One region of the Lysinibacillus capsici genome, then DNA from elsewhere that is predicted to be linked to it. Evidence: riboswitches for the same ligand, from Rfam matches in the RefSeq annotation. Region 1 holds a riboswitch; each other region holds the start of a gene.
What was found. A riboswitch is a leader RNA that binds a small molecule or an ion and turns the genes downstream of it on or off. The one in region 1 is predicted to bind thiamine pyrophosphate.

Region 2: it holds a riboswitch for thiamine pyrophosphate, as region 1 does, so the genes downstream of both, thiW (energy coupling factor transporter S component ThiW) here and thiM (hydroxyethylthiazole kinase) in region 1, are expected to answer to the same signal.
Region 3: it holds a riboswitch for thiamine pyrophosphate, as region 1 does, so the genes downstream of both, thiC (phosphomethylpyrimidine synthase ThiC) here and thiM (hydroxyethylthiazole kinase) in region 1, are expected to answer to the same signal.

What each region holds. Positions count from the first base shown of each region.
Region 1 is NZ_CP084108.1:3,505,773-3,516,191, forward strand. It holds gene tpx (thiol peroxidase) at 1-430, opposite strand, end outside; gene LCP48_RS17265 (RDD family protein) at 555-1,181, opposite strand; gene sppA (signal peptide peptidase SppA) at 1,195-2,208, opposite strand; gene mbcS (acyl-CoA synthetase MbcS) at 2,394-3,977, opposite strand; TPP riboswitch at 4,168-4,265, shown strand; gene thiM (hydroxyethylthiazole kinase) at 4,350-5,117, shown strand; gene thiD (bifunctional hydroxymethylpyrimidine kinase/phosphomethylpyrimidine kinase) at 5,105-5,929, shown strand; gene thiE (thiamine phosphate synthase) at 5,919-6,563, shown strand; gene LCP48_RS17295 (alpha/beta-type small acid-soluble spore protein) at 6,635-6,853, opposite strand; gene thiI (tRNA uracil 4-sulfurtransferase ThiI) at 6,999-8,207, opposite strand; gene LCP48_RS17305 (cysteine desulfurase family protein) at 8,208-9,359, opposite strand; gene LCP48_RS17310 (GNAT family N-acetyltransferase) at 9,466-9,933, opposite strand; gene ezrA (septation ring formation regulator EzrA) at 10,023-10,419, opposite strand, start outside.
Region 2 is NZ_CP084108.1:937,959-948,377, forward strand. It holds gene LCP48_RS04385 (vWA domain-containing protein) at 1-483, shown strand, start outside; gene LCP48_RS04390 (VWA domain-containing protein) at 467-3,061, shown strand; gene thiW (energy coupling factor transporter S component ThiW) at 3,248-3,748, opposite strand; TPP riboswitch at 3,843-3,950, opposite strand; gene LCP48_RS04400 (MFS transporter) at 4,017-5,213, opposite strand; gene LCP48_RS04405 (ABC transporter substrate-binding protein) at 5,783-6,856, opposite strand; gene LCP48_RS04410 (ABC transporter permease) at 6,853-7,650, opposite strand; gene LCP48_RS04415 (ABC transporter permease) at 7,647-8,456, opposite strand; gene LCP48_RS04420 (ABC transporter ATP-binding protein) at 8,446-9,552, opposite strand; gene LCP48_RS04425 (helix-turn-helix domain-containing protein) at 9,570-10,112, opposite strand.
Region 3 is NZ_CP084108.1:310,120-320,538, forward strand. It holds gene LCP48_RS01530 (ABC transporter substrate-binding protein) at 1-47, shown strand, start outside; gene LCP48_RS01535 (hypothetical protein) at 247-1,524, opposite strand; gene LCP48_RS01540 (AfsR/SARP family transcriptional regulator) at 2,468-3,133, shown strand; gene LCP48_RS01545 (S-layer protein) at 3,173-4,813, opposite strand; gene LCP48_RS01550 (methyl-accepting chemotaxis protein) at 5,068-7,167, shown strand; gene LCP48_RS01555 (AEC family transporter) at 7,279-8,208, shown strand; TPP riboswitch at 8,269-8,383, shown strand; gene thiC (phosphomethylpyrimidine synthase ThiC) at 8,524-10,302, shown strand.

The DNA of each region.
Region 1 (10,419 bases):
CATATGTTACTTTATTGTTTGCATCCACAACGAATACTGCACGTGTCAGAAGACGTAATTCTTGAATGTATACGCCATATGCCTCACCAAATGAAAGGTCGCGGTGATCTGATACAGTTTGGACTGCATCAATACCTGCTGCACCACACCAACGCTTTTGAGCGAATGGAAGATCCACAGATACTGTATAAATGACTACATTATCACCTAAGTTAGCTGCTTCCTCATTGAATCGACGTGTTTGCGCATCACATACACCAGTATCTAATGATGGTACAACACTAAATAAACGAATTTTTCCTTCTGAATCATTTAATGTTACAGGTGATAGGTCATTCGCTAATACCGTAAAATCTGGAGCTTGATCGCCCACCTTTACTTCATTTCCTACTAGTGTCACTGGACCATTTTTAAATGTTACTTGTGCCATATAAACGCCTCCTAATCATCATATGTACATAATATTACTAAATCAAGGGAATTAATTGCAACTATGATAGCTTACATACTTAGAAATAGATAAGACTGTCTCCTAATTTGAGACAGTCTTATGTTTATTGTTCATTTTTTTCCTCTAGCTTGGCTAAGTCTATTTTTTCTTCTTGTACAGTAATTTCTACATGTTCTTCTTGTTTTGGTAAAGTAGTCGGTGTTGAAGCCTTTTCAATAAAGATTTTTTCGTGTACCACTGTTGTATCGGCAAAATAATCATGTAAGCCTTGATTTTCTGGCAAAATCACTACCAAAATATACAGTGGCATAAAAATATTATTGATGATACGACCAATCCAATCACGGAATAACACATCTGACCAAGTTAGCTGATCGTGCTTTAATGAAATTACACGTAATCCGAACACCATTTTCCCTAGTGTTTGCCCAAAGAACTTGGTCATCAGCACAAAATAGCTATAGTAGAAAATTGCTGTAATAATAGAAATTGGCGCATACCAAACCGAATCAGATAAAGACCAATCCATTAAATAGAAGATAGGATTGACGAGTATTCCACCTACAGCAGAAATGATGAATCCGTCTAATAAAAATGCCCAAAATCGTACCCAAAAACCAGCAGTTTTTAATGCATAGTTTTTTTCATGTGCTGATTTTCCTGAAGTGTTTATATAGAAGCCATTTTCCAATGAGGGTGAACCTTGCATAACAATTTCATCGTTTGTCATTGTGCTCCCCCCCTTAGTATTCCCCATATAGATACATCATTTTCGGAGCGCTATAGTCCGTCATGATTTTCATTAGCATTTTTTCTTCGGCAGAGGGACCGAACATGGAGCCAATTTTCATACCTACGTATGATTGCCAGCCACCCATATCGTATGAATACTCAAATAAAGCCGCATCTTCAAGTCCATAATCTTCACGAAGAGCTGCAATGGCCGCTTCTTCATCACCAATTTCATCAATTAACCCTGCTTCAAGCGCTTTTGTACCACCAAGAATACGACCATCTGCAACCTTTTTCACTTCTGCTTCAGACATATTACGTCCTTGCTCTACAATATCTACAAATTCTTCGTACGTTTCATTAATCATATCTTGCATCATTGCACGTTCCTCAGCTGTCACTTCACGCATTGGACTTAGCATATCTTTATGCTCTCCAGATTTAAACGTCTCAAATTTGACCCCTACTTTTTCAGCAAGCTCTTGATAGTTAATAGATTGCATGATAACACCAATAGAACCTGTGATTGTATCACGATGGGCAAATATTTTATCTGCTGGTGCCGAAATATAATAACCACCTGAAGCTGCCATAGAATCCATTGATACATAAATTGGAATTTGTCGTTCTTCTTTAATTTTTAGTAGCTTTTTATAGATATCTGCAGATTCCTTTACACCACCACCTGGTGAATTAACGCTTAAAACAACACCCTGTATGGACTCATCATATAAAATATTATCTAATTGTTCTAAGAAAAATTGATGATCATAGGCAACTGGTTGCCACAATGTACTTGAGCCGATATCTTGAATCGTTCCATCTACCTTTAAATAAGCAATTCGCTTATCAAAATTTTCACCTTCAATGACATTTTCATATACATCTAAGCTATTACCTGCCATTAAGCTATCAAAATTACCTAGGAAATCCGCTTTAAATAGCGCAAAAATGGTATTAATTCCTAACGAAAATAATAAGAGAATACCTGCCACTACTAAAGCAACCCACCTTTTTACATTCATGTCTTTCCGCCTCCTCAACACGTAATACGTATGACTTGCCAATTTGTTTCATTTTTTTGCAATAATTAAACACAAAAAGCTTTAAGCTATGTATTTCCTCATATTACCTTACCTAAAAAAAATAAAAAAATCAAAGTCCATACCTTTGATGAACTTTGATTTTCGACATTATTTCCTAGGAAATATTATAATTGGAGGTGTTTGATTTCTTGTTGCCGTAATTCGACACGTCTAATTTTCCCAGAAGATGTTTTTGGTAGTTCCTCTACAAATTCAATAGCACGTGGATATTTATAAGGAGCAGTCAATGATTTAACATGACTTTGGAGTGTTTGAATAAGCGCTCCATCACCTTTTTCACCATTGCGCAGAACAATAAATGCTTTGACAATATTTCCTCTTACTTTATCAGGGCTCGCTATAACAGCAGCCTCTTTTACAGTTGGATGTTTCATTAAAGCATCCTCTACTTCAAAAGGGCCAATTGTATAGCCTGAGGAAATAATAACATCGTCTCCTCGTCCGTCAAACCAAAAGTAGCCATCTTCATCTTTATAAGCACGATCTCCTGTAATATACCAATCCCCACGAAATTGTAAATTTGTACGTTCAGGATCATTTAAATATTTTTTAAAGAGTGCTGGCGTTTCGCGATGAACAGCAATATCACCAACTTCTCCGATTGTAACAGGTTTGCCCAAATCATTAATAATTTCAACAGTGTTGCCAGGAGTAGGTTTTCCCATAGAACCAACTCTCGCTTCCATCCCTACCATTGTGCCTACCAATAATGTATTTTCCGTTTGTCCATAGCCATCTCGCACTTGTAATTTGAATGTTTCCAAGAATACTCTAATAACCTCACTATTTAATGGCTCACCAGCTGATACAGCTTGGCGAATTGCACTTAAATCATATTCATGTAAATTTTCAAGCGCTGCCATAAAACGATATTCAGTTGGTGTACAGCATAGTACATTGATTTTGAATCTCTCAAGCAATGCTAAATAAGAAGCTGCTTCAAATTTACCTTTGTAGACAAATGCAGTAGCACCACTGCCTAAAGTAGCTAGAAATGGACTCCAAATCCATTTTTGCCACCCTGGTGCTGCAGTCGCCCAAACAATATCATTTTCTTGTACACCCAACCAATGTGGTGCTGTTGTTCGTAAATGAGCATAGCCCCAACTATGCGTATGCACTGCTGCTTTTGGATTTCCTGTTGTTCCGCTTGTATAGGCTAAAAATGCATTGTCTGTGCTTTTTGTTGGGATAGGATTTATGTAGGTTGTAGGTTGATTATTCATTTTTTCAAGTATGTTCTGCCAAGGTTCATGTGCATTCCCTATGACAAATTGCAGTATGTCTTGTAAATTTCCCACTTTATCGAACTGTTCAATATAGGGTTCAAATGCAATAACTGCTTTAGCATTTGCATGATGAATTCGATACTCAATATCCTTTGTTCTTAACATCTCAGAACTTGGAATAATAGTTAAACCCGCTTTCAAAGCAGCAATATACACAATATATGCTTCAACCGAACGTGGTACCATCACTAAAATGACATCACCTTTCTTTAAACCTTGCTTGGTGAATACATGTGCTGCTTGATTCGCTTTTTCCAATAAATGTGCATATGTAATACATTGGATGTCTTGGTTTTCTTCATAAATGATTAAAGCATTTTTGGTTGCATCCTGAGCATATTTTTCAATTTCCTCTACTATGTTATACCATTCTGGTGCAACTAAATCTTGTCTTTTCATGGCAATTGCCCCCTTTTGTTATGACACATTATAAAACTCTTTTTTCAGCATTTTCAATGGTTTGTGCTTAATTTCGGTAAAGTCATGACAACTATCATACTCTCCTATATGGCATCGGTCACATTTTATCTATAGGAAAACTTGCTATTGAATACAAATGAAAAGTATGGTACATTTTGGTCAACTAAAAGCAAGATTGCAGGGGGACTCATAAGAGTTGAGAAGGTAAAACCTGACCCTTTGAACCTGTTAGTTAATACTGACGTAGGGAGCAATAAACATCGTTTTTCAGATGAAAGGCTCTTTTCGTGCATTTTTACACAAAAAGAGCCTTTTTTGCATGCTTACGTCCATCCCTAAAGGAGGACTACAATGATTTTTCAAACAATTCGTCAACAGCAACCACTTATCCATTGTATAACCAATTATGTAGTGGCAAATTTTCAAGCAAATGGTTTATTAGCGATAGGTGCTTCACCAGTAATGGCTGATGACTGCCAAGAGGTAGAGGAGATGGTGGCCATTGCTCAAGCATTATTAATTAATATTGGAACACTTAATGATCGCACAAAAAGTGCCATGTTATTAGCAGGTGAAAAAGCCAATAAACTTGGTATTCCTGTTATTTTAGATCCTGTCGGAGTTGGAGCCACAACTTATCGTAAGGAAACCGTAAGATACTTACTGGACAACATACACTTTGCCGTGATTCGCTGTAATCTCGGCGAGCTAGCAGCAATAGTTGGTGTAAATTGGCAACAAAAAGGTGTCGATAGTGGTCATGGCACTATCGCTACGGAATTAGAAGCCACATCATTGGCTCAACGCTATCAATGCATTGTTATTGTCACAGGAGAACGCGATTTTATAACTGATGGCAAGCATAGCCAATGGATCGCTGGTGGTCATCCACAAATGACGGAAGTAACGGGTACAGGTTGTTTACTTAGCGCAATTTGTGGCGCAGCCTATAGTGTAAGCCATAATCCTTACCAACAATTAATAGAAACACTTACTTACTATAAAAAAGCAGGTGTACTGGCATCCGCATTTACTGCAGACATTGGTGATTTTCAAATAGCCTTACTCAATGCTATACATCGCTTATCAAAGGATGGTGCAACTTCATGCATATTGTAACAACAATCGCTGGCTCAGATAGTGGTGGTGGAGCGGGTATACAGGCTGATTTAAAAACATTTCAGGAATTAGAAGTGTTTGGTACTTCTGTGATTACTGCTTTAACTGCTCAAAATACTTTGGGTGTAACAGGTGTTTGCCCGATTGACGTTTCCTTTATAAAAAAACAATTCGAGGCCTTGGTAGAAGATTTTCCAATCGCTGCGATTAAAACCGGAATGCTTTATTCCTCAAATATTATCAAAGCAATTGCACACACCATCAGTGAGCTAAACATTCCACTGATTGTTGATCCGGTGATGATTGCAAAAGGTGGAGAAAGCCTACTACAGCAAGAAGCTATCGATACCTTATGCTCAACTTTACTACCACTTGCTACGATTGTTACGCCCAATATACCAGAGGCAGAGGCACTTTCGGGGAGAGCTATACACCATGTTGAAGATATGAAAGAAGTAGCTCAAAGCTTGTTACAGCTAGGTGTACAATGTGTCATCATTAAAGGTGGTCATTTAGCAGATCCACTTTATGCCATTGATTATGTATTTTTTAAAAATGGACGTTCTTTTTCGATGCAGTCTCCACGAATCCAAACAAAAAATACGCATGGTACTGGATGTACATTTTCCGCAGCACTTACTGCTTTTCTTGGACAAGGATTTACTCTGGAAAATGCCATTATAGAAGCTAAAAAATATATCCAATTAGCTATTATGTATAATTTATCGATTGGAAATGGTCATGGACCCACTAATCATTTTGCTTATCAACAGCATAAGGAAGCCTGTGAGGTGATTATTCATGAAACGTGAGGATTTGCAGCTTTATTTTATTATGGGTACGAGCAATGTTCCTCCTCAAGAACAACCACTCTATATCCTAGAAAAAGCCTTGCAAGCAGGCATTACAATGTTTCAATTTCGCGAAAAAGGTCCTCACGCGTTAACTGGACTTGCCTATGAACAATTTGCACGCCAATGTCAAAAACTATGTCATCAATATCATGTGCCCTTTATCATTAATGACGATGTTGATCTAGCGATACGACTCGGAGCTGATGGAGTTCATATCGGACAAGATGATTTACCTGTAGGTGTAGCACGTAAAAGAGTTGGGAACATGATTCTTGGTGTATCTGTCCATTGCGAGGAAGAATTGCAAATAGCTATTAACCATCAAGCTGATTATGTTGGTATCGGTCCAATCTTTCCAACATCCTCTAAAAGCGATGCACAACCACCATGTGGCACATCTTTTTTACAGGAGGCTCATTCTCTTTATCCTGAATTACCAATTGTCGCAATTGGTGGAATAAATTTCACAAATGCACATTCTGTATTTCAAACGGGGGTTGATGGTGTTGCTGTTATTTCAGCTATCTGTCAAAGCAAAGATGTTGATTATACAGTAGCTACATTTAGATCTCTAACTCGTATAAATAAATGAACAAATAAACAAACTAAAACCAGTGCCTTTTACGGTCACTGGTTTTAAGTTTATAAATGCTTAATCAGCATTTATTGGTTGTTGTTTGGCATACCTTTTAATTGAGATTCTGCCATTTGTACAAGACGTTTAGTGATTTCACCACCAACGGAACCGTTGGCACGAGCTGAAGCTTCAGCTCCTAATTGAACACCAAATTCTTGTGCAATTTCGTATTTCATTTGATCTAGTGCTTGTTGTACACCAGGTACTGCAAGCTGGTTTGAACTACGGTTGTTGTTTGAAGCCATGTTTCTCACCTCCTTGTGAATATAGAATGTGCGATATTAGATTTTTAATACAAAAAATTTAGAGGTAAATTGTACCTCTATTGGAATAACAATATCCATACAAAAAAGCCGTCTCAAAATGGGCTTTGAGACGGCTTTTAAATCCTTATAGTAGATCTGCAAATTTATCTTGTTGTTCTTCTTTCTTAGGGAAAATATAGACCTCGCGATTCTTCACTGCTCGCTCGATCAATTTATCAAAGTCAGAAAAGCTTTCATAATGCTCAACCTTTTCAAGCTTCGGTTTTGTTTTTGGACTTGCTGGTGTAAAAATCGTGCAGCAATCTTCAAATGGCTGAATAGATGTTTCGTATGTGCCAATTTTTTCTGCAATATCAATAATTTCTAATTTATCAGTTGAAATCAGCGGACGAAGGATAGGTGTATTTGTTACTGCGTTTATTGCTGTTAAACTTTCAAGCGTTTGACTCGCTACTTGCCCCAGACTTTCACCCGTTACAATAGCAAGTGCACCAATTTCCTCACGCACCTGATCAGCAACCTTCAACATCATTCGGCGTGTTGTCGTCATCGATACGTTAGAAGGTACTTTTTCTTTAATAAGAACTTGTATTTCAGTAAAAGGAATGACATGTAAACGAATACTAGCACCAAATTTTGTTAATTCATTGGCAAGCACTTTAACTTTTTCCAATGAATTTTGGCTTGTATAAGGTGGACTAAAGAAGTGAATTGCCTCTAATCGCACACCACGTTTCATCATTAAATAACCTGCAACAGGGCTATCAATACCGCCAGATAGCATTAATAAAGACTTGCCATTTGATCCTACAGGCATTCCACCTGCACCAGGAATGACTTGTGCCATCATATAAGTTGCATCATGGCGAACTTCTACACGTAGCTCAATATCAGGCTGCTTCACTTTAACGGATAAATTTTGAAATTGTGGTAAAACATAGCCCCCGATCTCACGTTGAATGGCATGAGATTCTAAAGGAAATGTTTTATCAGTACGTTTTACCTCTACTTTAAATGTATGTGGCTCGTCTTTAAATGTCTCCATAATCGTGATAGCGAGCTTTTTCATACTGTCCATATCTTTTTCGCATGCAGCGACAGGGCTAAATGATTGAATACCAAAAATTTTAGGTAAACCTGTAATTAGCATTTGCATTTGTGCTTCGTCTTCTATGGCGATAAACATACGGTCGCGTTCTGTGCGAATATGCAGTTGACCTAAATCTGCAAAGGCATGACGAATATTTTCACGTAAGCGGCGGATAAAATCCATTTTGTTGCGACCTTTTGTAGAAAGCTCACCATATCTAATTAAAATTTCTTTCCAAATCATTTACTTATTTTCTCCTTTGAGTTCCAACATTACTTCTGCTAGTACTTGTTTAAAGTTTTCTATATCTTCTATTGTGTTATGTGCGCCAAAGCTAAGGCGAATCACACCTTTTTTATAATGCTCATCAAGGTGAAGCGCCTCGACTACATGACTTGTTTTCGTTTGCTTGGAAGAACATGCACTTGATGTCGACACAATGACACCACGTTTTTGCATAGCATTAATAATGACTTCCCCTTTTAAATCCCGAACACTAAATGACACAATATGCGCAGCTCCCTGTGGGGTTGATAACACATGGACTGCTTCGCCGTAACTTTCTAGCTGAGTGCGGATTTCATCTTGCCATTGACGGTATTTATTTGTGCGTTCGTTCATTGTTTCAACAGCAAGTCGAGCCGCTTTCGCTAAAGCAACAGCTTGCGAAACTGCTACAGTACCACTACGCATACCAAATTCCTGACCTCCACCAAGAGCAAAGGGCTGCCATCTTATGGGTTTACGGAATGCTAACACTCCTGAGCCTTTAAAGCCATGTATTTTATGGCCAGAGATAGAAATACAGTCAGGTCCTTCTTCTTTAAAGGATATTGCTAATTTCCCAAAGCTTTGCACAGCATCAACATGAAAGGCAGCACGACTCATTTCATGAATCACTTTTGCAGCTTCCTTTATAGGCTGAATCGCACCCATCTCATTATTCACATGCATGATGCTAACTAAAATTGTTTCTTTTCGTATTTTAGTACGAAGCTCATTTAGAGAAATCACACCATTTCGATCTACACGAAGATATTCAACATCATAGCCCTCTTTTTCAAGCTGTTTCATTGTTTCTAGCACTGATGGATGTTCGATTTCAGTCGTTAAAATATGCTTTCCTATATGCGTATTACTACGTGCTATGCCAAAAATAGCTGCATTATTTGATTCTGTACCACCTGAAGTAAATAGCACATTTTTTGCCTCTGTCTGCAAAATATCTGCTACTTGCTCACGCGCACGTATTAATAAATCATTTGCTTCAACACCCATAGCATGAATGGAAGCAGGGTTGGCATAATACTGCTCATTCACAACCATAAATGCCTGCATAACCTCTTTTAAAGGCTTAGTTGTTGCACTATTATCTAAATAAATTGTATTAACCATAACTTTTCACACACTTTCAAAACGTTGATTTAACGGTATTTATCATAACGCAATCTTTGGCGATTGACCACTAACTTTAACGATTCTTTAAATTTTAATTGATATCCTACATTTTTTTCACCATCGTGACAAACTCTGTTGGTGTACTAAATTCAATTGCTTTCACAAAACCAAATTTTTCATAAAGATGAATTGCTCTCTTATTAAATAGGGCAACTGTTAAACGTAATGGTAGATGATGTTCTTCTTGAACTGTTTGAACAATAAACGAAAAAAATGTTGTTCCTAATCCTCGACCTGTTAGATTTGGCTTCAACCCAATTCCAATATCTATACAGTATTCTTCATACGCTCCGATATCTTGCCCTTTTGGCACTTGTGCTGCCGTACCTGTACAATAATAGCCAATTAATTCACTATGATTATTAAAGATCGCAAAGTAAGGATTATCAAGCATTTCTTGTATATTTTCATCCGATAATTCATTATTGTAAAAATTGTAAGGTGCTACATATTGCCATTGTAAAATTTCACTTGCAAAATGTTCATTCATTTCTTTGATCGACAGTTTCATACTGAATCACATCCTAATCTAAGCATAAATAGAAAGCTGTCTAAAAAGTAATCGCTATACTTTTTAGACAGCTCAAAATGTTATTTGAATTATTTTGCTATGAATTCTTCGGCCACCATTTCCTGAATACGCTTTAAGGCACCTGGCTCCATTTCTTCCACTGCTGTACCTGCTTCTTCTAAAGCCTTTGCATAACGGAATTGATGGAAAGCCTCTTCTGCTTCTCTTAAACGTCCGTTCAATTTTGGGTTCGATGCGCGATGGCGATTACCGTACTGAATAATACGTTCAATGAGCATCACATTTTCTATTAACTCATGTGCCTTTACTTTAACATCCTCTACACAGAGTGTTGCTGCATTTAGATTATTATGAACAGTACCCATATTAAGTGGTACTTCTTGCAAGCTTTGCATGACAACATAGATGTGCTCTGCTGCCTCATCAAGTCTTGCATCCATCTCCTCAGGAATTCCTGGAATATTT
Region 2 (10,419 bases), 2.1 Mb from region 1:
CAACGCTCCCCTAAAGGAGATATCGTTGTTTTAGCGGATATTGCTGATACAGATTGGCCCTTACATCCATCATTCCCACTATTTCTATGGAGTACAGAACAGCAGCTAACAGAATCAGTTGGGTCACTTGGGATTTTTTCACCCAATGAACAACGTGCAGTTGCTTTAGCGCAAGGAGACTGGAATGTTTATTCGCAAGAAGACGAGTTTCTTTCGTCTGTTACCAAGGGTATGCTAACTGCGCCCAAACAGCCAGGCATTTATATGGTACGCTCAAATAATGAGGAAAAACAATTGATTGTGCAATTGCAAGCCCAAGAACGTGTTATTGAACAAGGAACAAGCTTTACATTAGGTGATATCTCAGACAACGGAAAGGAAGAAGTTTCGATGACCTCTTTCGTGCCTTGGCTAATTGTAATTATTTTACTATTGCTTGTTTCAGAGTGGGAGGTGCAACGACGTCGTGGATTTACGAATTGATATGCCGTTAGTATTGTTGTTACTCCTTCCATTATTTTTGTATTTTGGATGGACATACTTTCATGAGCGGCGGCGACTCAAAAGAAGTCATATTGTTGTACTTACTATTCGCATAGTGGCAGCAGGCTGTTTAGTTTTTGCACTCGCAGGTCCATATCTATTATTACCAATAAAAGAAGAACAAATTGTTTATTTAGTAGATCGTTCTGCTTCTATGAATGGTACGGAAGATGAGATGGTTCAGTTTATACAGGAGAGCCTACAATCAAAAAAAGAACCACAACTTGGGGGCATTTATTCATTTTCCTCTACTTTACAAACAGAAGCTATTTTGTCTAAAACATTAAAGGAAGTACCAAAACTAACTGAAATCAAAGCTACCGATCAAACGAATATAGAACAAAGTCTACAGCTTGCTTCAGGGATTATAGATCCTAAAAAAGCAACTCGTCTTGTGCTATTAACAGATGGTAATGAGACAAAGGGAGATGCTTTAGAATTTGCTACGAAGTTGAAAGGCTCCAATATTAGTGTGGATATTAAGCCTTTTAGTCAACCCGTTGTCAATGATGTATCACTAAAAAGCTTTGTATCCCCTCAGGTGGCTTATGTTGGAGAGCAACAACAATTAGTGACAGACATATATGCAACCTCAACAGGCCAAGGTGAGCTGTTATTATATGAAAATGATGAGCTTATTCATCGAGAGGCAGTTGAGCTGACAGAAGGCACGAATGTGTTTACCTATAAACATGCAGCAACAGCTGAAGGACTTGTAAAATATGAAGCCGTTGTTCAAGTTGGTCAGGATGCTATTTTTGAAAACAATAAGTTAACTAGTGTCACAATGGTTCAAAGTGAACCACATTTATTAATCGTTAATGGTTATGATACAGCTTCACCCATCGCAGCAGCACTTGGTAGTCAATCCATTGCCTATGATGTTGTAGCACCTAAAAGTCTACCAAATGAACTATCCAGCTATTTGCAATATAATGCTATTATTTTCGACAATGTACCAGGTCATTTAGTGGGTGAAGCAAAAATGAGTGTTATTGAGCAAACAGTCAAAAACTTTGGAGTTGGTTTTACAATGGTTGGTGGAGAAAATAGTTTTGGTCTAGGCGGCTACTTTAAAACACCGATTGAAACCTTATTGCCAGTGGAAATGGAAATTAAGGGCAAAGAGCAATTACCTTCCTTAGGATTAGTGATTGTACTTGACCGTTCTGGCAGTATGCAAGGCTCGAAGCTAGAGCTTGCTAAGGAAGCTGCGGCACGTTCTGTTGAGATGTTGCGAGATGAGGATACATTAGGATTCATCGCCTTTGATGATCGTCCTTGGGAGATTATAGAGACAGGGCCACTTAGCAGTAAAGAAGAGGCTGTGGATACTATTTTATCCGTAACACCTGGTGGGGGAACAGAAATCTATAGTTCATTAGCTAAAGCCTACGAGAACCTTGCTGATTTAAAGCTCCAACGTAAGCATATTATTCTCTTAACAGATGGGCAATCACAGGCAGGGAACTATGAGGATTTAATTACTGAAGGAAAAGAAGATGGTATAACCTTATCGACAGTAGCGATTGGACAAGATGCCGATGCGAACTTATTAGAAGCACTTAGTGACATGGGCAGTGGACGTTTCTATGATGTCATAGATGAGCAAACCATTCCTTCTATTTTATCTCGTGAAACTGCTATGATTTCCCGTACCTATATTGAGGACAATCCATTTTACCCTGCAATTTATAATGCAGCAGGATGGAACACACTGTTTGCTAATGGTGTCCCACAAATGAATGCATACATTGGGACAACGGCAAAACAGGGGGCTACTGTCGTAGCAGAAAGCGAAAAGGAAGATCCTGTGTTAGCGCAGTGGCAATATGGTCTTGGTAAAACATTTGCCTTTACATCTGATTCAACGGGTAAATGGACAGGAGATTGGGCAAGATGGCAAAATTGGGGAGTATTTTGGCAAACACTTATTTCTCAAATGCTACCAAGCTACAATGATGTAGCCTATGATGTAAGATTGGAAGCAGATGGTTCCTTTATGATTACAGACCCTACAAATGAAGCTGCATTTTTAGATATTGTTGCAGTAAATGAAGCAGGGGAGGAGCTAGAAACACAACTTGAAACCATTTCCGCATCCCAAGTTCGAGCTGTAGTACAAGCTGAACCTGGATTAATTTTCTTCCGTGTAGCAGATGAAAAGCAGGCCATTTATCAGGCAGGGCTAAGTGTTCCTTATAGTGCTGAATACGAGCTACTCCCTGTAAATAACCAACTGATAGAAGAGTTAACGCAACGAACAGGAGGCACTGTTTTAAAGGAACCACAAGATGTCTTCCGTGACTTTACGACAAAAGGAGCAGATCGGCAAAATATTGCCACATGGCTACTCTTAGCGAGTATGCTTCTTTTCTTTATTGATATTACCATAAGACGTTTTGGTTGGAATTTCCTAACGAATGCGAAGAAAAAAGAGCCGCTGGTTGAGGAAAAAACTATACCAGAAGACACGAATGTAGCACAGTTGTTAAAAGGCATGAAAAAACGATCTTAAAATAGAGGAAGCAGTGCAAACTCGAATAGTTTTGCACTGCTTTTTATATTCCTTGAAATAGAGAGCTATCCCCTTTGTAAAGAGGGTAAGAATTATCTAAAAAGTAGGCTCTTTGCTCATAAAGAGAAGAAAAGCGCTCCAAATTGGACTACCCCAGCTCAATGAATGCTCATAATTCAATCCCTCTCAATAAAGAGAAGAATTAAACCTCTTTACTAACTCTGTTTTACGCAAGCTACTCGCAACCATTACACCTAAAATGGCGCCGATTGTACTAGATGTTAAAAAGGCTGGTAGGAAGAAGAATGCTGCTACAGATGTTCCCATGAATAATTTTGCGTAAGGGACGGCAATAAGTGAAGCCAAAATGCCAGTTCCGATAACTTCTCCGATACTAGCTAACCACATTTTATTACTATATTTATAGGCAAAGGCAGCACAGAACGCGCCGATGATACTACCCGGGATGGCTAGTAGAGAGCCTGTTCCAGTAAGAATACGAATGATAGCAGTGACAAAGGCAACTATAACTGTTGGTACGGGTCCAAGTATAATAGCTCCTATCACATTAATCGCATGCTGAACGGGGTAAGCACGTGCGATGCCTGTTGGGATGGATACGAAAGTAGAGCCTGCAACAGCAATGGCTACTAATAAAGCCATGACTGTTAATTTACGAATTGACATAAAGTTCACTCCTTTTAGTAAAGTTGGTGAGGAAAAATAAAAAGGCCACCCCCTTTAAACAATAGGAAGCGGCCTTGCGTGTATATAGTGACAACAGCAAGTAGCGCCACTTCCCTCCGCTAGTGTGAACTAGATCAGGTTCAAAGGGTCCGTATATTACCATATACGTCTCAGCCTTTTAAAGACTCCCCTAGTGGTTAAGATTATTCAATTTAGTGAATCAACAATAATGTAACATACTGCTAAAAATAGTCAATGATTTTTCAGACTATTTTGTATCGGGTTGCATTAAATGAGGTGCTTTTTTCACTGTCCAGATGAGTGCAAGGAAGAAACAAGCTAATAATATGATAGAACCAAAAATATAGGGGCTATTCATATTCCAGTCAAATAATAAACCTGCCAAAGCGGGTCCAATCATATTCCCAAGGCTCATATAGGCATTATTCAAGCCCGCAGCGAATCCCTGCTCTTTTTCTGCAAGTTTTGAGATAAGTGTATTAACAGCTGGACGAATTAATGTCGTTGCTGTAGAGAAAATTGTTGCTACAACTAATATAAGGGCAAAGCCAGAAACAAATAATATTAAGAAAATAGCAACGGATGCAATAAACAAATTAACTAGTACTACTTTCATTTCACCATAACGATTGAACAGTGGTGTAATAATAAACATTTGTACTACTACTCCAAAAGCACCACCAACAACTAATATAATCGCTATATCTACAGGTGTGTAATTAAACTTTTCTGTCACAAATAATGACAATGTCGTTTGGAAATTTGCAATTCCAAACGAGAACACCAGCATAATTATGAGCATAACAAAATAAGGCATATGTATGGAACGAGCCATTTGCTTCGCCAGATTGTCTTGCTTTTGTTTCTGTTGCGCAGTGTTTGGTTTGGTAGAAGGTAATAAAAAGTAAGATAAAATAGATGCTACAATGGCTGCAGCTCCAGCTGTGAAAAATGGGAAATGTAAGCTTACCTTTGCTAAAAAGCCACCAATACCAGGTCCAATCATAAAGCCAAGAGACATAGCGGCACCCAACATCCCCATACCTTTCCCGCGTTCTTCATAGGTTGTGACGTCAGCGACAAAAGCCATAATAGGAGGAGCAACAAATGCAGAACCTAGACCACCTAAAAATCGTGCTAAAAAGAGCATCCATACATCTGTAGCAAGGCCAAATCCGATTTGTGCAAGACCTGTTACGATAAGACCGAAAATGATTAAATTTTTTCGACCGTACTGATCTGAAAGATTCCCAGCAATAGGAGAAAATACGAATTGAGCTAAGGCGAACGTTGCGATTAGCATACCTAGAACTTGTCCTGCTGCACCAAATATTTTTAAATACTCTGGCATGACAGGAATAATAATGCCAATACTCCCCATTGCGATAAACATATTAAACATTAAAATATACAAAGCCGCCTTATTGGACTTCTGCTGGGTCATCGAATGAACCCCCTTTTTGTAATCAAATTTAGTACAGTCTATCATAAAGAATTATTGCTTGGCTAATAGTTAAGATTATCGTACTGGTTCTATATTTAGAATGGTTTTCCACAAAAGTTTTCATCTGCGTACCTAAGGATGATGAAATAATACATTTTAGTCATAAAAATTGAGGGAGGAGAACTATAGAATCGAGCAACAACAATCGATGGATTTCTCTTATAAAAGAAGAATTAAAAAATTTGTGAGTTTGTCTGTAATGGTCTATAAATTGTAGCGACTGTTATAGTAGTGGCATCAAAATTATGGAATACCAAAAGTACACTTATGGCTTATTTATTGTTAATACAATGGATAAAGAATATATAAATTTATGCAGATTAGATGAAAAAATCTATAGGTAAAGTTTCCCATAACAGATGATGGGAGCATCTATTAAAATTTAGATAAAATATTTTCTAAATATAATAATACAAATAGTCGATTGAAAATGTTCTTATTTAATAGGAAGTTAGATAGGCAGAGAAAAAAACTAGCGAATTGGTGTGAAAACCAATTCGCTAGTTTAATTATCGGATACTCATTTTAAATTCTAAAAATAATTCGTTGTATTTCCCTAAATAATCAGGTCCCAAATTTTTGTAGACCTCTAATGTATCGCGTTGTTCTTCAGAAGGATAGTAGCGTTCGTCGGAAACAACTTCTGCGTCCATCAAGTCCATGGCTGCAATATTAGGAGTAGAGTAGCCTACAAAATCGGCATTTTGAGCACCTGATTCAGCACTTAACATGAAGTTAATAAAGGCGTGGGCACCATCAATATTTTTCGATGTTTTTGGGATGACCATATTATCAAACCATAAGTTTGAGCCTTCCTCAGGTACAGCAAAGTCTAACTCTTCATTTTCATACATCATGTCAGCTGCTTGGCCAGACCATGTAAGGGCAACAGTTGCCTCATTATTAATCATTAACGGTGTAATTTCATCTCCAATGATCGCTTTTACATTTGGTGCGAGTGTGATTAATTTGTCAGTAGCTTCACGAAGTTCCTGATCATCTAGTGAATTCAGAGAATAGCCAAGACTGTTTAAGCCCATGCCCATGACTTCACGCGCACCATCTACTAAAAAGACTTTTCGCTTTAAAGAAGAGTCCCATAGATCGTCCCAAGAGGAGAAGTCTAAGTCTCCAACAAGGCTTGGATTGTAGACAATACCTACTGTTCCCCAAAAATAAGGGACAGAATATTTATTGTTATCATCGAATGGTAAATCTAAAAAGTAAGGATCAATATTTTTTAAATTAGGGATTTTCTTCTTATCTAAAGGAATCAATAATTTTTCTTCCTTCATCTTCTCAATCATATATTCAGAAGGGACAGCAATATCGTAAGCTGTTCCGCCTTGTTGAATCTTTGTCATCATAGCTTCATTGGAATCGAATGTTTCATAGATAACATGAATGCCTGTTTCTTTTTCAAATTCTTTTAACAAATCAGGATCAATATATTCTCCCCAGTTAAAGATGGTTAACGTGTCTTTTCCACTTTTACCGCCACCAGCACTTAAGGCATCAGCCGCGTAGAATAAAAGGGCTGAAACGAAAAGGATGGCGATGGTAGCTTGAATTAGTGACTTCATCGTTGACCCTCCATTCTTTTACTCGTACGACTAGTAATGAAATAATAACCAACAACAACTAAAACCGTAACAAAGAATACTAAACCAGAAATTGCATTCACCGTTAGAGAAATTCCTGCGCGGGCCATTGAATAAATTTCTACGGATAAAGTACTAAAGCCATTACCTGTTACAAAGAATGTCACGGCAAAATCATCTAATGAATACGTAAGGGCAAGGAAGAAGCCTGCAAAAATACCTGGCTGAATATAAGGAAGAATGACACGCATCATAACGTCCTTTTTCGTTGCTCCTAAATCTAATGCTGCATCGATTAATGAGTTATTCATTTCTAGTAGCTTTGGTAAAACCATTAATACCACAATCGGTACACTAAATGCGACATGCGCTAATAAAACAGATGCAAAGCCCAGTTTAATGCCTACCATTGTAAATAAAATTAAGAAGCTAGCCCCGATAATAACGTCTGGGCTGACGATTAAGACATTGTTTAAGGATAATAAAGTATTACGCATTTTAGAATCCTTAACCGTCACAATCCCAATTGCTCCCAGCGTACCAATAATAGTAGAAATGAGAGCAGAAAGTAATGCCACGATGACCGTATTTATTAATATAACAAGAAGACGTGAATCTTCAAAAACAGCTTGATAATGCTCCAAAGTAAAGGATTCAAAATTATTCATGGAGCCGCCACTATTAAACGAGTAAAAGATTAAATAGAAAATTGGAGCATAGAGAACGATAAAAACAATTGATAAATAGACTTTGGCTGAAGCAGATAGTTTGTTCATCGTACGCCACCCCCTTTATCCTTTTGTCCCGTAATTAGCATGATAATCACCATGAATAAAATTAAGAATACAGCAATAGTGGAACCCATACCCCAATTTTGTGTCACAAGGAATTGCTGTTCAATCGCTGTGCCTAGAGTAATGACACGGTTCCCTGCAATTAAGCGAGTAATCATGAACAGGGATAGGGCAGGGATAAAGACGACTTGAATACCAGATTTAACGCCATCCATTGTCAATGGTAAAACAACACGACGGAAGGTTGTAAAAGCCGAAGCACCTAAATCACGTGCTGCATAAATGAGTGTTGGGTTTAAACGATCTAAAGAATTGAAGATCGGTAAAATCATAAATGGAATAAAGATATAGACCGACACAAAGACAAAGCTAATATCGGTAAAGAGCATTTGCTTTGGATCAAAGCCAAATACTTCGATAAATGCATTAATAGGCCCGTATAACCCAAAGATGCCGATAAAGGCATATGTTTTTAACAAAAGATTAATCCATGAAGGAATAATAATAAGTAGAAGCCAAAGTTGTTTATGCTTTGTCTTCGTTAAAAAATAAGCAGTTGGGTATGAAATTAATAGTGTAAAGAATGTAATTAAAAATGCATACCAAAACGAGCTCAAAGTCATCTTTAAGTAAACCGAAGAAAAGAACGCTTTGTAGTTATCGAGCGTAAAGTTGCCATGTAAATCAAGCAGGGAATAATAAACAACGAGTGCAATTGGCGCGATAACGAAAAAGGCAATCCATAACACATATGGAAATAACGCTGATTTCGATGTTTTAGTTTGCATCTTCATCGTCTCCATACGATTCTAATCGTTTATCAAACTCTTCCTCTGTTTCGTTTAAGCGCATTACGTGAATCGCTTCAGGATCAAAGTCTAAACCAATCTCAGTCCCTACTTCTGCTTTCTTCAATGAATGGACTAGCCACTCATTACCATCTTTATCATATGTGGATAATTCATAATGTACCCCTCGGAATAATTGTGTATCCACTTTTACCACAAGTTTGCCTTTATCAATTGTTGTCATTTCTAAATCTTCTGGTCGAATGACAATATCTATTTTTTCATTTGGCTTCATCCCTTGGTCAACACATTCAAAAACATTGCCAGCAAATTCAACCTTGAAATCCTCAATCATCACGCCAGGTACAATATTGGATTCACCAATAAAATCAGCAACAAAGCGGTTAATCGGTTCATCATAAATATCCACTGGTGTACCTGATTGCTGAATTTGGCCTTCACTTAAGACAAAAATTTCATCACTCATGGCAAGTGCTTCTTCCTGATCATGTGTAACAAAGACAAATGTTTTGCCAAGACGTTGCTGTAATTCACGTAGCTCATATTGCATTTCTGTACGTAGCTTTAAGTCTAAAGCTGAAAGTGGCTCATCCAGTAAAATTACTTCAGGGTCATTGACAATGGCACGTGCAATCGCGACACGTTGTCGTTGTCCACCAGACATTTCAGATATTTCGCGGTTACCATACCCTGCCAAATTGACAAACTTTAAGGCTTCAGCTACACGCTCTTTTATGTCCTTTTCAGGAAGCTTTTTAATACGTAGGCCAAATGCGACATTTTCAAACACATTTAAATGAGGGAACAGCGCATAATCCTGAAAAACAGTATTAACTTGACGTTCATTGGCAGGAACTGCATTAATCTTTTTATCATGGAAAAATACATTTCCTGTTGTAGGTTCCGTAAATCCTGCAATAATTCGTAAAATGGTTGTTTTACCACAACCTGATGGACCAAGGAGTGTATAAAATTTCCCTTTTTCAAGCTCCAAATTGATATTTTTTAAAACGACGGTGCCGTCACTATATGACTTTGAAACATTTTCAAAGCGGATAATTGAATTGGTTGTCATGGATGCGCCTCCTTAAGCTATAAATAAGAATCTGTTGCGACAAGTAAAATTTTTGTTTCATCATCATGTGCATTAAAAATCTGATGATGGTCTGTCGCGTCATAATAAAGTGCGTTACCTTCACTTGCGATATACTGTTCATTCCCTAAAACGAGACGAATACGCCCTTTAACCACATAAATAAATGTTTCAGAAAGTGAAGGCTCAAACTGTTTGAACTCGCCATCTGCCGCAAAGGTTAAGAAAATGGGTTCCATCTCTTTTTCATTCGAAGTAGGAATCAGCCATTGAATTTCATATTTTTTTTCTTCATCTGTATAGGTAGATTGATCTTCCTCTGTATAAACAACCTTTTGTTCAGGTGATTCATCATCAAAAAAGTCTTTGGGTCTTGACCCTAATACTTCTAATATTGAAAATAATGTTTCAATTGAAGGTGAGTTTAGATCCCGTTCTAATTGGGAAATATAACCTTTGCTTAAATCTGTACGTTCTCCAAGTTCCTCTTGGGTAAGACCTTTTTTTAAACGAAGCGCTTTAATTTTTGCTCCTATTTGCATCTTTTCCCTCCTAAGAGAAGTTTAGCAATGATAAACTTTTGAAATATGAAGTTTACTTTAACGAAACTTTTAGTTTACTAAAACCATTACAATTATACATAATAATAAAAAATTTGCAATCGTTTTTCGTGAAAAAAATAGCTATAAAAAGTTGTGAAAAGGGGTATAAATGAAAATGAGAAAAATTTTGAATAGTGTAGAATATTATTGTCAAAGATAGCTTGTAGATAGACAGTAGCAATAATTCCAGTTATGGATTTGACGAATTTTTGTCAATCCATTTCAATCATCCAAACGGGCGGAGTTT
Region 3 (10,419 bases), 1.5 Mb from region 1:
AGCTAGATTTCATTGTGGACCAACTAGTTGCTACAACTAAAAATTAAAAAATTGATGGTTTACCCCATAAATGATTATTAATACATAACATTTATAGAGAGGTTATATTTTTATTTAAAATGAGACAAATTTGATTATTTGACTTTGTCTATTCTTTTTTAAAGTGCACTTCTAATAATAGAGATTAACTTTTCAAAAAGAAAGAAAGCACTAAAGAAACCAACATTGTTTCTTTAGTGCTTTAATTTAATTTCTTACGATTTGGAACGTGCCAGGAGTAGTAGTTTGGATAATATGACGATTTCCACTGATGGTAAAGTCAGCTGGAACTTGCCTGCCAAAACCATTTGAGCGATTGAAGGAAGAATTGGCTGGTAAGCCTTCAATTATGATTTCCATATTTGCATCAAAGGTTACTGGTTGTTTATTCAATGTAGCTTGAAGAGTAATTCGATTTGCCTTTTTTGTTACTTGAATATCCATAACCCCTTCATCTTCATTGACAAGTGTATAAAGTGGAGGAATAATGATGGTCATTTTGTCTTCTGTTGTTAGAATATAACGTTCCGTGTCATTTTCTGATGCGGCTACATTAATTTTAGCTTTATAGTTATTTTTATTTTTTATCATAGCTGTAATTTTCCCTGGGACAGCTGCTGCATCAGATAAAACAGGTGTTTTTGGTATGTTATCTTTTGAAGGAAGTGTGTGTGTTCCTTGTACAAAATCCACTAAAGTCCATACATTTGGGACGAGCTGCTGCTGAACAGGTGTTAATGCTTCAAAAGAAGTTTTGACTGCCTGCACATCCTGAGCTGTCGATGTTTTTGGTGATAAAGCTGCAATAGCGTTTTCAACTTCTTTAGCTGCTGCCTTATCCTTTACAACCAGCTGTTCTGCATCAAGTAATTGCTGCTCGATACCTACAGGTAAAGAAATATTCGAATACCTACGTAGTGCATTAAGCTCTGCTCGGGCATTGGCTACATCTTTATGGAACGAGAGACGAGATGAATTAATCAATTGAATTTTATTGACCACCTTGTCAACAGATGTATTTGGCGCGATATAGGAAGTTAGAATTTTTTGCGCAGATGCACTTACAAAGGTTTTTTGCGCTGCATTCAGGGTATTATACCAATCTTTTGTTTCAGTAACATTTTGATAATAATTAGAGGACGTAGAATCCACAGAATACAATTTCTCTTCAATTTGTGCTGCAAGCTTACGATAAGCAATTCTTGTCTGCTGATGTGCTGACAATGTGGAGTAGTTCGTAACATACTGTTTTTCTGTTTCCGTTAAAGCATTGTAAGCCTTCAAAGCTGCCTCTAAATTGGTTTGGAAAGTAGCAGTTGTATTGTTAATATTGTTAATTAGTTGTATAACATTTGCCACGTTAGCATTGTAGTTAGCAATTATGTAGGCTGGCTTTGGTATCTCAGTAGCCGATACTGGTGCGCTATAAAGAAGTGAGGGCACGGCCACTAAAGACAGTAATGCTAACTTTTTTTTATTTTTCATATGATGAGAAACCTCCTATTTCCATAATTATTATAGATAAAATTGGCCTCGGTTCGCAGAGGTTATCCAATATATGGTGTTGTTTTAATTTTATCATAGCCTAGGATATTTTTAAGCATTTTTAGATGAATAGGTAGATAGTTGATAGATTTTTTGATAATAATACATATCTTTCGACTCTAAGAGAAATACTCATGGTGACTTCAACACGAGCCAAGCAGTTGTGATAATGAACCGTATGTTTGAGAGAGGGCCAGTATATGATGTGAGAGGAGGTTCCAAATTCTCACGTTTATTTAATCAAGATGGGAAACAGCTTTCAAAATATTAAAAGTTAGTGGCAAGAGGTGCTTGGTAATGTTTAGAAATTGTTGAGGAGGTTATGTTAGTTTATTGTTGTGATTATTGTGAGAATCACAGCGTACAATTTGAAGAAGGACTAGATAGGCTATTATCTAGTTCTTTATTTTAATTAAGGGATTGCTAAATTTATGAACGAAAAATATGTTGGTATAGTGGCTGATTTATTCAATTACTTAACATGTTCAGGATTTGTTTAGAAGAGTGTAGTAAGCTATTATTTGTAATCTTGTCAATGTCTTAAATCTTAAATAAACCGAGAAAGACTTGGCTTTTTGTAAGCCTAGTCTTTTTTGGGTTAAGTGATCCTGCAACCAAATGTTGTATTTTTAGTTATTGTCATGCCTGATATGGACGGTTTAGCATTGGGTGAAAAGATTCAAGAAATTGTAGCAAACCTGTACAAATTTCACGTTTAGAAAAAACTATAGAACGGCTAGAGCAAATCAATAAGAAAGTAAAAGAAATTAAACCTAGACTAACAGTAATCAAGCTTTTTGGTGGCCTTCATGTTGTTTTACCAAATGGTCAGTCACAACCGATTAAATGGCGAACTTCCAAAGCTAAAGAACTATTTGCTTACATGCTAGAGCATAAAAATGAAATGATTTTCCGTGATACCATTCTTGAGTTATTTTGGCCAGAGTCTGATATTGATAAAGCTTCCAAACAGCTTTATACAGCCATTTATACCATACGGAAAACATTAAAAAACTATGGGGTGGAGGGCGTAAAAATTTCAAGTCCTTTGCTAAGTTCTGGCTACAAACTAGTAGTTGAAAATATTGTGGTGGATGTAGAACAATGGCTAACTCGCTTAAAATTATTACCTCCAATACAGCAGACAACAGTGGATGAACATGAACAAGTATTCCAGATGTATACGGGTGATTATTTAGGAGACTGTGATTATTTATGGGCGGAAAGTGAAAGAGAACGCTTAAGGAGACTATGGTTGCACCATGCTCAGCAACTAAGCGAATTTTACATAAGAAATGAAAGTTACAATGCTGCTATAAAGGTGCAGGAAAAAGTGCAAGAACTATACGCTGATGCAGAAGACAACTATTTTACTTTAATGAAGCTTTATGAGCTACTGAGTAATTCAGCTGCCGTTGAGGAGCAATACGGGCTGTTAAAAAAGATGCTTCAAGAGCACTTGGCAGTGGAACCAAGTGAGGAGATTGAGGATTGGTATAGGAGGTGGAAACAGACAAATGCTACGTCTTACATGGATGTGTTTAGCTAATATGAAAGGGACTCTGCATAACGCAGAGTCCCTTTCATATTAGTTGTATTTTGTGGTTTTCATATTGTTGTAATAAATAAGCGCATCGTTTAGGTTATTAAATGCATTTGTAATTTCAGTTTGAGTTGCTTGGTAATTATTATAAACTAATTGTGCTTGTTCGATAGCATACATTATTTTTTGATATTCAGATAAGGTAGTCCATTGTGAATAAAGTGGTACATCGCTACCATCTCCTTTATTAGAGACTGAACCAATTCCCGTAGTTGCAGATGTAATAAGTGTTTGCAAACTAGTTTTCTCAATATAATATCCATTATTACCATACTTATAAGCATTCTTATAAGTCCAGATGGCGTTGTTTAAATTATTGATTGCGTTGGCGATATCAGTTTGAGATGCATAATAATTATTTACGACTGCTTGAGCAGATGAAACAGCAGAATCAATTGCGTTCTTTTCGGATTGTGTAGTCCAAGGGTTATTGTAATAAACATCCGAGCCGTTATTCCAAGAAACTGTTACGTATTGAACAGAGTTGATTAAGGATTGTAATGAAGCTTTATCACCATAGCCGTATTTTGTTCCACTCTTCTGTGCAGCCTGGTATACTGCTAGTGCATTTTTATACTGACTTATAGCATTTTTTACTTGCTCTTGTGAGGCACTATTATTGTTTGCTACAGCTCTTGCACTTGTTACTACAGATTCGAATGCAGTACGTTCTGTCTGTGTTGTCCATTTGTCCGTATTTAAAACATCATAGCCGTTTACAGATACTTGTACATACGGTGGGGATGCGATAAGTGTATTAAGTTCTTTTTTATCAATGACAGGAAGCGTCACGGAGACACGACTATCGTCCACCTGTACATTGTTTACGAGATGTCCTGAATCTAAAGCTACTTTAGTACCGCCTTTTACAACGATTTGCTCGATTTTACCCTCACCGTAAAGGCTGAAATCATTTGCCACATCAATTGTAAGCTTTTCTATATTGGACATAGCTTCAAACGATGTAACTTTTCCTACTACATCTACTTTGGAAAGCGTTTGGTCAGAAGATATATTGACTTTAGTACGTTCCAAATTGATGTTTGATGATTTCATATCGATTAAAGTGACGTATAGCCAACTTACCTTTTTCGTTACAATTGGTTTTAGTGTAATTGTTTCCTCTACTGCTACTTCATCGAGTGTAACGGCTTTTTTTACTCTATTTGTAATGATGAGCTGACCATCCACACTAACATCTTGAATCTTTACATAGTCAGCGTTTACAGTAAGATCTCCCGAGATTTGTGCGTCACCTCCATCAAAATAAACAGATTTTTTGCTTGTACCTGCTTTGTTTAATATTAATGAAGTAACGTCCGTAATTTGACCATTTTTCACTACAATGGTAGCTCGGGCATTTGTTAATGCAGCTTTATTTGAAGTATCAAATAGGGGTTTTAATGCCGATTGAATTCTGAATGTACCATTAGATGTTATCACAGTATCTTTTGTTATGTTTTTGATCGTTACGGATTCACCTATTACTTTTTTTGCTGCTGCTACATGTGTCTCATATGAATTTGATTGAATTTGAGATGAGGCGGCATTCGCAGTAGACATTGGTAATACTAGTGTCGCTGTAATAGCCGTGGCCATTAATGTTGATAGCGCTTTATTTTTCATGTAAGTCACTCCAATCATTCTATTTAATAGTTAATATATCATATTTTCCTATAATTTAGAATTAGAAGAGGATGTTTTACTATGAATCTCAATTCAAATAAGTCATTAGTCCTTTATATTGAAAAATAATTATTTGGTGAAGTATCGGTATTTTTCTCTATAATTCTGTAAAATTTCTACTTTATTCGCTAAATATTTTATTGTGATACAATCATCCATCCATTATTATTAGTATAAAAGTGGGGGTGTTAGTTATGAAAAAATCAAGAGGAATTGCCTTAAAACTTTCTTCCCTTATAATAGGATTATTTCTCATTTTATTTTTATCCTATACGGTCATAACGGGGATTATTATAAAAAAGCAAAGTGTTGAAGACGCAGAGCATGGAACATTACAATCAGCTGAATCTTCTGCAGCTATTATGAGTGAAAGATTTAAGAAAGCCAATACGACATTACAAACAACAAAGCGTATCATAGAAAGCATGGAGAAGAATAATACGTTGTCTACCAAGGGTGTCATAGACGTAATGGAAAACAATTTAGCTAGCAATAATGACATTCTTGGAGTAGGAGCAATCTTTGAGCAAGATTCTATTATTTTAGAACCAACTGAAGCTGCTTTAGTAGATACTAAAAAACGTTTTATCCCTTATTTAAGTAAGAACGGAAATGATATCTCGACTGCTCTAATCGAAGGTATTGATGATAAGAGTATTTCTGAATGGTATTGGGTACCAAAAGAAGAGAGACGTGCAGTTTTGACAGAGCCCTATGATTATAATGTAAACGGACAATCCGTATTAATGACAACCATTTCTGTGCCATTAATCAATGCTTCCGGAACATTTTTCGGTGTATTGACAGCCGATGTATCAATCGATTTTTTAAATGATTTAACAAAATCGAATGCCCCAGAAGGCGGTTATGCGGCAATTATTACGAATAAAGGTGTGCTAACAGCTAACAGTTTTGGTGAAGAATTAGTTGGGCGCAATATGCAAGAGGATCCTACTTGGACAAGTATTAGTAAGACAATGGAAAATGGCGAGCTAACAAGTATGTACGTTGACTCTGATCAACTGAAGGAAAAGGCATATAATGTTTTTGCTCCAATGATTTTAGAGGGTATTGACGAAACATGGACTGTTCAAGTCGTGTTAGCTGAATCAAAGATTCTAGAAACATATAATCATGTATTTGTATTTACGATTATTGCTTCCATTATTATGGTGGTTTTGATGACAGCTGCAAGTGTGTTATTCATCTATAAACAACTAAAACCACTTAAATTTTTACGTGCATCGATTGAAACTGCAGCCGAAGGGGATTTAACACAAAAGGTGGAAGATCGATATATTAAGCCTGATGAAATTGGTGCAGTTGCTGTGGCCTATAATAATATGTTAGATAAAACCAATAGTGCGATTCAAACTGTACTAAATTCCACGAGGTTATTGAACCAATCTTCTAATCAGGTAAATGAGGCATTTAATGAGGTAGTTGCTTCTAGTCAGGAGGTTTCTGTAGCTATCAACGAGATTGCACAGGGAGCTTCGAAGCAATCAGAGGATACAGAAGAAACAAATTATCGAATGATGGATTTATCAGATCAGATTGATGCGATTACGGCTCTTTCTAATGAAATGGATGAGCTATCTCATAAAACAGGTGTAACAACAGAAAAAGGATTGCTTGAGGTTGAAAGTTTAAGAGAGCGTAATATGGAGACAAATGAAATGAATGGGCGTATCCAGCAGCAAATGGAATCATTAGCTTCTAATATTGCCAATATTAATCAGATTATTGCTTCGATCCAAAGCATTACCGAGCAGACTAATCTGCTAGCTTTAAATGCAAGTATTGAGGCTGCACGTGCTGGTGAGCATGGTAAAGGATTTGCTGTAGTTGCAGAGGAAGTTAGAAAGCTAGCAGAACAATCTAAAAATGAAACAGAAATTATTAAGAGTACAGTAGAAAGCATTCTTGAAAATTCTCAGCAGACAGTTGCTGTGATTGCATCTAATGCAGATTTAATGCAATCTCAAAATGAGTCAGTACAAAGCACGCAACTAGCATTTAAAGATAGCAGTGACTTGTCAGGTTCAATTGCAAATTCTATTAGTGAATTAATGAATAAACTATCTAGCATGTTAGAGCATAAAAATCAGGCAATCATGGCGATCCAAAGTATTTCGGCTATTTCAGAGCAAACAGCAGCCTCTGCGGAACAAGTAAGTGCTTCTGCAATGGATCAACAAGCAGAATTACAAAAAGTAGCAGAGTCTATTCAAAATATGAACGATATTTCAAACGAGCTACAAGAAGTTGTAAATCGATTTAAGCTTGTTTAAAAGCAAAGGCTGCCTTCAATATAGAGGCAGTCTTCTTTTATTGTGAAAGTCAGCGAAATTGACCTAGAAGGAATTCAACACTACTATTCACACTGAGAGGGGGACATTGATATGATGTATCTCGGAATGATTTTCTTTCAAATTGTTGTACCTATTTTAGTGTTACTTGTAATAGGCGCTATCCTACAAAAGAAATTTCGCTTTAATTTAAAAGCATTGTCTCAGCTTATTACATATTGCTTTATGCCGGCAGCTGTTTTTGTAAATTTATATGAAACACATGTGGAGTTATCGGTACTGGGAGAGGTCGGATTATTTATTGTACTCTTTATTGGTAGTCAAATGTTACTCAGTCATTTTATGGCAAAAGGGCTAGGTTTAGCTAGAACAGAGGCAGCTGTCTTTAAAAATAGTGTGGTGCTTATTAACTCGGGCAATTACGGTATTCCGGTGGCTCAAATGATATTTGCCACGCAACCTATTGGAGTAGCCATTCAGGTCATGCTCGTAATCTTTCAAAATATGACTACGTACACATATGGTTTATACAATTTAATTTCTTCTACAAAGTCAGGTATGACAATCATCAAGGATTTCTTTAGAATGCCTATTATTCATGCGCTGATTATTGGTGTCGCTATGAATTATTTTGATATCGGTATTCCACAGTTTATCAAAATTCCAGTAGAACATGTAGCAGATGGATTTATTGCTGTGGCCTTAATTACTTTAGGTGCGCAATTATCACAACTAGAGATGAAATCAATGTTTAATAAAACTGTCTTTATCAGCTGTTTTACGCGATTAATTATTGGACCATCTGTTGCATTAGCCATTATTTATATATTGGGATTAGATGGAGTCGTCGCACAATCACTGTTTATAGCTAGTGCCTTTCCAACATCCCGTAATAGTTCTATTCTAGCATTGGAATATGATGTAGAATCAGCAACAGCCGCGCAAGCTGTTTTATTTTCAACCATTGTAAGCTGTATAACGGTAACCATTGTGATCTATTTTGCGGAAGTATTATTTACCTAGTAAGATAAAAAATAACTTCCATCTCTTAGTATTATCTGCTACACTAGCATCAAACTAAATAGTATTAACTAGGGGAGTCTGATGAGTCAGGCTGAGAGGGGAACGCTACAAAGTTTCTTGACCCTTTGGACCTGATCTGGCTCATACCAGCGTGGGAAAGTTAAGAAGCTATTGCAGAGTATGCAATCAATAGACCTTTACATTCGTGGCCGGATCCAAATAATTATTTTGGATTCGGCCTTTATTTTTTGGATTGTTGGGGTGAGCTAGAATCGGTCCTTAGATTAAAATAAATTTAAGGGAGAGAAGTAGCTCATGTCAGCAATTAGTGAAAAGAATATTACCATTATGTCTAGCTTTGAAGGAAGTAAAAAAGTATATGTGGAAGGATCACGCCCAGATATTCTAGTACCTATGCGAGAAATTGCATTAAGTCCGACAACAGGCAGTTTTGGAAATGAAGAAAATGCTCCTATTCGAGTATATGATACGAGTGGGCCCTATACAGATCCAGCCTACCAAGTAGATATTACGAAAGGTTTACCTGCCTTACGAAATGCATGGATTCAAGAGCGAGGGGATGTAGAAGCATATGAGGGACGCTCCATTAAACCGGAGGATAATGGCTTTCGTCATGTTGATGACCCGCGTATTCAAGAAAATGTCTTCCCTGAGTTGGCGAGAAAGCCTTTGCGTGCTAAAAAAGGTAAAAATGTGACACAGCTTCACTATGCACGAAAGGGGATTATAACGCCTGAAATGGAGTTTGTAGCGATTCGTGAAAATATGAATCCTGAATTTGTACGTTCAGAAATTGCAGCTGGACGAGCTATAATGCCTTCTAATATTAATCACCCTGAGGCAGAGCCAATGATTATTGGGCGTAATTTTCATGTAAAGATCAATGCGAATATCGGGAATTCTGCTGTATCTTCTTCCATTGCAGAAGAAGTTGAGAAAATGACCTGGGCAACTCGATGGGGCGCAGATAATATTATGGATCTATCGACTGGTAAACATATTCATACAACTAGAGAATGGATTATTCGAAATGCTGCAGTGCCAGTGGGAACAGTGCCAATTTATCAGGCTTTAGAAAAGGTAAATGGTGTAGCAGAGGATTTAACGTGGGAGGTTTATCGTGATACTCTCATTGAACAAGCTGAGCAGGGTGTGGATTACTTCACCATTCATGCAGGTGTCCTTTTACGCTATGTACCACTAACAGCAAATCGTGTGACAGGTATTGTATCTCGAGGGGGCTCTATCATGGCACAGTGGTGTTTATATCATCATCAAGAGAATTTCCTGTATACACACTTTGAGGAAATCTGTGAAATTATGAAAGCTTATGATGTTGCTTTTTCCTTAGGTGATGGTTTACGCCCCGGCTCAATTGCAGATGCCAATGATGAGGCACAATTTGCAGAGCTTGAAACACTAGGCGAGCTAACACAAATTGCTTGGCAGCATGACGTTCAGGTGATGGTTGAAGGACCAGGTCATGTACCAATGCATCTGATTAAAGAAAACATGGACAAGCAATTAGAGGTTTGTAAGGAAGCGCCCTTCTATACATTAGGACCACTCACAACAGATATTGCTCCAGGTTATGACCACATTACATCAGCCATTGGGGCAGCCATGATTGGATGGTTTGGTACAGCGATGCTTTGTTATGTGACTCCAAAAGAGCATCTTGGTTTACCAAATCGCGAGGACGTTCGTGTGGGCGTTATCACTTATAAAATTGCTGCACATGCTGCTGATTTAGCAAAAGGTCATCCAGGTGCACAACAACGAGACGATGCACTGTCTAAAGCGCGCTTTGAGTTCCGTTGGCGTGATCAATTCAATTTGTCCCTAGATCCAGAGCGTGCAGTAGAATATCATGATGAGACACTGCCAGCAGAGGGAGCAAAAACAGCACACTTTTGTTCTATGTGCGGGCCTAAATTCTGTAGCATGAGAATTTCACAGGACATTCGTAATTATGCGAAAGATAAGGATTTGAATACGACTGAAGCGATCCATCAAGGTATGAAGGAAAAGGCAGAGGAGTTTAAAAAAGCAGGCAGTCAAATTTACCAATAATGAAAGAAAAGGCTTATGTCAAAAAATAGACATAGGCCTTTTCTTAATCAAAAAACTCCATGTGAATAGTAGATTCACATGGAGTAAAAGTTGGATTTGGATATCAATAATAAAGTG